2 regions of the Arthrobacter sp. USHLN218 genome follow, and region 1 is predicted to be linked to the other one. Evidence: riboswitches for the same ligand, from Rfam matches in the RefSeq annotation. Region 1 holds a riboswitch; the other holds the start of a gene.
What was found. A riboswitch is a leader RNA that binds a small molecule or an ion and turns the genes downstream of it on or off. The one in region 1 is predicted to bind S-adenosylmethionine.
Positions count from the first base shown of each region.

Region 2: another riboswitch for S-adenosylmethionine. It lies ahead of WFH44_RS14350 (methylenetetrahydrofolate reductase); the one in region 1 lies ahead of sfnG (dimethylsulfone monooxygenase SfnG).

Region 1 is NZ_JBBCYT010000010.1:104,419-107,813, reverse strand. Features, by position in the region: gene acs (acetate--CoA ligase) at 1-277, shown strand, start outside; gene WFH44_RS19415 (endonuclease domain-containing protein) at 515-1,348, opposite strand; SAM riboswitch class I at 1,841-1,940, shown strand; gene sfnG (dimethylsulfone monooxygenase SfnG) at 2,058-3,239, shown strand; gene WFH44_RS19405 (O-acetylhomoserine aminocarboxypropyltransferase/cysteine synthase family protein) at 3,240-3,395, shown strand, end outside.
Region 2 is NZ_JBBCYT010000006.1:46,966-50,360, reverse strand. Features, by position in the region: gene WFH44_RS14360 (MarR family winged helix-turn-helix transcriptional regulator) at 45-542, shown strand; gene WFH44_RS14355 (alpha/beta fold hydrolase) at 529-1,320, shown strand; SAM riboswitch class I at 1,479-1,590, shown strand; gene WFH44_RS14350 (methylenetetrahydrofolate reductase) at 1,695-2,609, shown strand; gene metE (5-methyltetrahydropteroyltriglutamate--homocysteine S-methyltransferase) at 2,663-3,395, shown strand, end outside.

The DNA.
Region 1 (3,395 bases):
GCTGGACAAGTCGCTGATCGCCGCCTCGGTCGCGGCGGACCCGACACCGGAGCAGGCGGCGGCGGTTGCTGCGCTGCGGGCCCACGTTTCGACCCAGATCGGGCCGATCGCCAAGCCCCGCGATGTCGTGTTTGTGCCCGACGTGCCGAAGACCCGCAGCGGCAAGATCATGCGCCGGTTGCTGACCCAGCTGTTCGAAGGCACCGCCCTGGGCGACACCACCAGCCTGCAGAACGAACCCTGCATCGCCGACATCAAGCAGATCTGCACCCGCTAGGCCGCCGGGTCCGGGCCACCCGCCCGGACCCGGCCCCCGCTCCGCCGCCGGCCACCCGCCGCCGCCCCGCCGACCATTTGACCCCGCCGCGCCCCACGCCCGCCATCTCCGGCCCGGCCTGTCTCCAACTTCCCTCACTTCCGGGCGGCCTACCGCAAAAGCGCAGGTCAGGACGATACTTGAAGGCTAAAGCAGGAAACGAACGCATAAGCGAGGGAAGTTCGTGACGCGCGTGGCTCAGGCCCCGCGGCGGAGCACCGACACGACCTGCGCCAGTACAGCTTGTGGTCGAAACACCACGTCCTCGTAGACGTACCGGAGTGTCGGCAGTCCGCTCAGGACGCCTTCGTTGTTCCGACGGCGGTCTTTGCGGAATGCGTCCCGCGTCCAGTGGAAGTCCATGCCGTCAAGCTCCACGATGAGCCGCCCTTCGATGAGCAGATCCACTCGACCCAGGCCACGGATCTCGACCTGTGTCTCGACGCGAAGACCGGCTGCCCGGAACAGCTCACGCGCTATGACCTCCAACGGCGAGTCCGCGTCCTTCCCGATGCGGTGCACGACGGCTCGGCGTGCACCGTTCCGTGGACCAGGTAAATGACGTACGAGCTCCGCCTGGCTAACAGCCCCGCGGCGGACAGCAGACTCAGCGAGGACAAGCGCCTCCAATGGAGGACGGCACCGTAAGGCGTGCAGCACGGCGTCGACGACTGGTACATAGGCACCCGGCAGCCGATCTCCCACCAAGGCACTACGGTGCGTAGCGACCGATTTCGGCAGGCCTCCATGATCCGACCAGAGATGGAGGCACTCCGCATCCTTAATGGTCCAAAGCCGCAGCTCCTTCGCCGCTGAGATGCAGGTGATCAGCCCGTTGACCTTCAATGCCGTCCGGATTTCCGGCGCTCCGTCCGCGACGCCCGCCAGCCCCCGACGCACCAACTGGACCGCCCCCGACCGGACAGCAGCTTGGATCCGTAAACGGCTGTGACCCGCCCGCATAAGGTCTGCGTAACGGGCAGTACCACCCAGCCGGACGACGTCGGCCGCGAGACGTTCGTGGTCTTCCATGGCAGGAGCTTGCCGAAAGCGCTCCGCTGAATCCACCGTCAGCGGCTGTGCTGTGGACAACACACGAACCGTGCATGCGCCAACTTCCCTCGCTTCCGGTGAAGCTCCAGCAAACCCGCAGGTCAGAGCGAAGCTTGAAGTCTAAAGTTGGAAACGAATGTTCAACCGAGGGAAGTTCGCGCGTTCTTTCGGCGGACAGGCGGCTGCCGGGAAGGGCGGCGGCAGACTGGGTGCCACAAGACCCGAGCGCCATAGACGCAGGGGGCCCGGGCCGCCGGAGGCCCCCGCGGCGGCGTGAGGGGCGGCGGGATACAGGGCGCCACAGAACACGAGCGCTGTAGACGCAGGGGGCCCGGACGGCCGGAGGGCCCCCGCGGCGGCGCGGGGTGCGGCGGCCTGTGCGAGGGTCGGCGGCATTCGGGGAATTCCCGGCGGGACGCAATGCGGCTCAACATTCTTTGAGCCGCGCCGGCGGGGCTGGCAGAATGGCAGGGACCATCCCGAGCGGCTGAGAGATCTGGCTCTTTGACGCCGCAGCAACCCTCCGGACTTCCCCGTCCCGGAAAGGTGCTACCGCCAGAAGCGATGGAGAGAGCGCAAGCAATCTTTGATCCGGATGGCGTCGGCCCTTCGGCAGGCGCCTGATGGACCGTCATTGCCCGGGATTCCCGTTCACGCGCTTTGTGCGCCGACTATCAAGGAATTCGCCATGAGCACGACCGTCAACACCACCGTGGCCAACCTCGAAACCCCGCTGAAGTTCGCCTACTGGGTCCCCAACGTCTCCGGCGGCCTCGTCGTCTCCACGATCGAGCAGCGCACCAGCTGGGACTTCGATTACAACAAGAAGCTCGCCCGCATCGCAGAGAATTCCGGCTTCGAGTACGCCCTGACCCAGACCCGCTACGCCGCCAGCTACGGCGCGGACAAGCAGCATGAGGCCACCAGCTTCTCCCTCGCCCTGCTCGGCGCCACCGAGCGGCTGAACATCATCTCCGCGGTCCACCCCGGCATGTGGCACCCCGGCGTCCTCGCCAAGTTCATCATCACCGCGGGCCACATCTCCGGCGGCCGCGCAGCCGTGAACGTCGTCTCCGGCTGGCTCAAGGACGAATTCATCAACTTCGGCCTCGAGTGGCTCGAGCACGATGAGCGCTACGTCCGCACCGAGGAGTTCATCAACGTCCTCCGCGGCCTGTGGACCGAACAGAACTACAGCCAGTCCGGCAAGTACTACAACATTAAGGACTTCACCCTGAACCCGGCGCCGGTGGACGTTCCCGGCCGGCCGCATCCGGAGATCTTCTTCGGCGGCAACTCCACCGCCGCCCAGGCCGCCGCCGGCCGCACCGCCGACTGGTACTTCTCCAACGGCAAGGACCTCGAGGGTTTCAAGGACAACATCGCCGGGGTCCGCGCCGCCGCTGCCACCGTCAACCGCACCCCGAAGTTCGGCCTCAACGGCTTCGTCATCGCCCGCGGCACCGAAGCGGAAGCCCGCGACACCCTGCGCGAGATCGTCGAGAAGGCGCACCGCCCCGCCGTCGAAGGCTTCGCCGCCGCGGTCAAAGAAGCCGGCCAGTCCACCCGGGACGGCAAGGGGATGTGGGCGGATTCTACGTTCGAGGACCTCATCCAGTACAACGACGGCTTCAAGACCGGACTCATTGGTACGCCCGAGCAGATCGCCGAACGTATTGTTGAGTTCAAGAAGATCGGCGTGAACCTCATGCTGACCGCCTACCTGCACTTCCAGGAGGAAGTCGAGGCGTTCGGCCGCGACGTACTGCCGATCGTCCGCGAACTCGAGGCGGATCTCGCACGCGCCAACGGCACCGAGCTCAACACGGCGCTGCTGCCCGCCACCAACTTCGAAGGAGCTGCCCTCTAAATGGCTGAACGCACATTCGGCTTCCGCACCCGGGCCCTGCACGCCGGCGGAACCCCCGACGCCGAGCACGGCGCCCGCGCGGTGCCCATCTACCAGTCCACGTCCTTCGTCTTCAAGGACACGGACGACGCCGCCAACCTCTTTGCGCTGCAAAAG
Region 2 (3,395 bases), on a different contig from region 1:
ATTACGACTGCGGAGGGTTGACGCCTGGCGCGAGATATCGTTAAGTGCTTAACAATATGGAAATCACCCAGTATGCCTCGTTCAAGCTCCACCAGGCCACAGCGCTGCTCGACCGCGTGGCGGACAACTACCTGCGGACCCACCACGGGATCCGGTACGCGCCGTTCCTGGTGCTGCTGATTTCCAAGGTCGTCGGGCCGGCCACGCAGCAGCGGCTCGCCACCGCGCTCGACGTCAGCCGGGCATCGGTCAACCAGCGCGTCAGCGCGCTCAAGCAGCAGGGGCTGCTCTCGGTGGTGACGGATCCGGAAGATTCCCGCGCCCACATCGTCAGCCTGACCGAGGCCGGCGAACGGCTCGTGGCCGCGGCGTGGGAAGGCCTCGACCGGGACCTCGCGGACGTCGAAACGGGCATTGACGAGCGGCTGCTGGCGGAACAGCTGGACCGGCTGATCGGCAACTTGTTGAAGGTACTGGAAGCCCAGGGCGGAGTGCAGCCGGTGAAGGCCGGCAGGAAAGGAACCTACGATGGCCCAGCCTGAAATGTTCTGCCAGGAACTGAACTCCCATTGCCAGGAAACCGTTCTCTTCCTGCACGGAGGCAATGTCGCCGGATGGATGTGGGAGCCGCAGCATGAGGCGGTCCGGGACTATCACTGCCTGGTCCCGGACTTCCCCGGGTATGGCGGCAGCCGGAATATGCGGTGGGAAAGCCTGGCGGGGACCGCTGACCTTCTGGCGGACCTCATCCGCTCCCGTGCCCGCGGCGGCCGGGCGCACATCGTCGGCCTCTCCCTGGGAGCGGTGGTCGGGTTGCACCTGGCCGGCCGGCATGCGGATCTGGTCAGCTCCGGGTTCCTTACCGGCCCCCCGCTGACGGCCCCTGGACCGGTAACGGGTCTGCTGGCCCGCCTCCAGCTGCGCGCCTGGGACCAGCCCTGGTTCTGGAAAACCACCGGCCGGGGCTACGGCCTCACCGGCGAGGGCCTAGATGTCTTCGTGGAGACTGCCCTGGGCGTCTCCAAGGACAACCGGGACCGGATCTTCGCAGAGGTGTTCGGCACCTTTCCTGTCGAGGTGCTGCGCAGCATCACCGCTCCGTTGCTTCTGGTGACCGGAGGCAAGGACGCGCGGCTCATCAAAGATTCTGCGGCGATTGCCGCGCGGGAGATCCCCGGCATCCGTACGGCCATGGCACCGGGCATGCACCACCAATGGAACATCGAGGACATTGGCCTGTTCAACCGATCGCTCACGGCCTGGCTCACCGGCGCTCAACTGCATCCCGACCTGGCGTCCGCCGTCGTAAATCCCGCCTGAACCGGCGTCCGGCCGCTTCCGCGGCCGGAACTTTGTTGCGCAGGATGACGGCGGATTTGCCGTTCGTGACGAAACATTCCGTGCCGGGGAGCAACACTTCGACGTACACGGTGCAGGTATTGCTCCCCGACCCCCTCCGCTCCCTACAGTGGACGCATTAGCCATCCAGAGCGGCCGAGAGATCTGGCTCGTTGACGCCGCAGCAACCATCCGGGTAAGCCTCCGCAAGGAGACGGACCGGAACGGTGCTACCGCCAGGACCGATGGAGACGCGCCAGCGACACCACCAGGGCCTTGACCTGCCCGGCGTGGAAAACGGCTGGTCCTTTCAGCAGCGCAGCGGCGCACTCCCTCGGCACGACCGAGGAGCGTACATGACCCTGGCAGCACGGACAGCCGTCCCGCCGTCGTTGTCCTACGAGCTGTATCCGCCCGCCAACGCGCAGGCCGAAGCCACGGTGCTTCGGGCCATCGAAGAGCTTGGCGGCACCCATCCCGACTACGTTTCAGTGACCTACAACGGCACGCCCGAGCGGCGCCGCGCCTCCATCCAGCTGATCGAGCACCTGGTGGGCGCCACCAGGCTGCGGCCGCTGGCGCACCTGACCTGCGTCGGGGAAACCCGCGACAGCCTGGAACTGCTGGTGTGCCAGTTCGTGGGGCTGGGCGTGCGCGGCGTGCTGGCCATGCGCGGGGACCTGCCCGCCGATCCGCAGGCCTGCCGTGGAGACCTGCCCTTCGCCCGCTACCTGGTGGAGCTGATCCGCCGGGTCGAGGGGCGGCATTCCGCGACGCTGGCCGGCGGCCGAATGGCCGTCGGGGTGGCCGCCTACCCGAACCGGCATCCGGAGTCCCCGTCCTTCGAGCACGACATCGAGGTGCTCGTCTCGAAGGAACGCTCCGGGGCCGACTTCGCGATCAGCCAGGTCTACTTCGACCCGGCCCACTACGTCCGCCTCGTGGCGGCGGCCCGCGCGGCCGGCGTGACGATCCCGATCATTCCCGGGGTCATCCCGATGTCGAGCGTCCGCCGGCTGGAGCGGCTGGCCGTGATGACCGGCGTCCGTCCGGATCCGGCGCTGCTGCACCGGCTGGAGACGGCCTCCTCCGACGCCGAGCGGCGAAGGATCGGGGTCGCCGCCGCCGCGGAACTGGCCCGCGCCGCCCTGGACGCGGGGGCGCCCGGGCTGCACCTGTACACCTTCAACGATGCGCGCGCCTCCATCGAGGTCGTCGAGGCGCTTGACCTGCCCTCCACCCGTACCCTTTCCGCTTCCGTATCCGCCTGAACCCGCACGAAACCGCACGAACCCGAACGAATCCGCCTGAAAAGGAGAACACCATGACCGCCAAGAACACCTTCCCCGCCGCCACCATCCTGGGCTACCCGCGCATCGGCCCGAACCGCGAACTGAAGAAGGCCCTCGAGGCACACTGGAGCGGCCGGCTCGACGAGGACGGCCTGCTCTTCGAGGCCCGCAAGGTCCAGGACAGGACGGTCCTCCGGCTGGTCCAGCTCGGGCTGGACGCCGCCGACTCCTCCATCCCCGCCGACTTCGCGCTCTATGACCAGGTCCTCGACACCACGGCCGCCCTCGGTGCGCTGCCGTCCCGCTTCGCCGACCTCGCGGACAGCGACGGCGGCGTCGGAACCGCCGCATCCTTCGTGCTCGCCCGCGGCGACGGCGAACGCCCGCCCCTGGAACTGACCAAGTGGTTCGACACGAACTACCACTACCTCGTGCCGGAAATCGGCCCGGAGACCCGCTTCGCCGCCGTCGCACACCAGCTGGCCGGGATCATCCGCCGGCACAAGGACCGCGGCGCCGTGCTGCGGCCGGTCCTCGTGGGCCCGGTGACCTACCTGCTGCTCGCCAAGGCTGAGGACGGCGCGCCCGAGGGCTTCGACCCGCTGACCCGGATCGACGATGCCGTCGCGGCCTACGTGGGGATCCTCGGCCAGCTGGCCGAGGCCGGCGCCGAGTGGGTGCAGCTCGACGAGCCGGGCCTCTCCACGGACACCGGCGGTGCCCTGGCGGCCCCCGGCGGTCTGGTGGAGCAGGTCTACCGGAAGC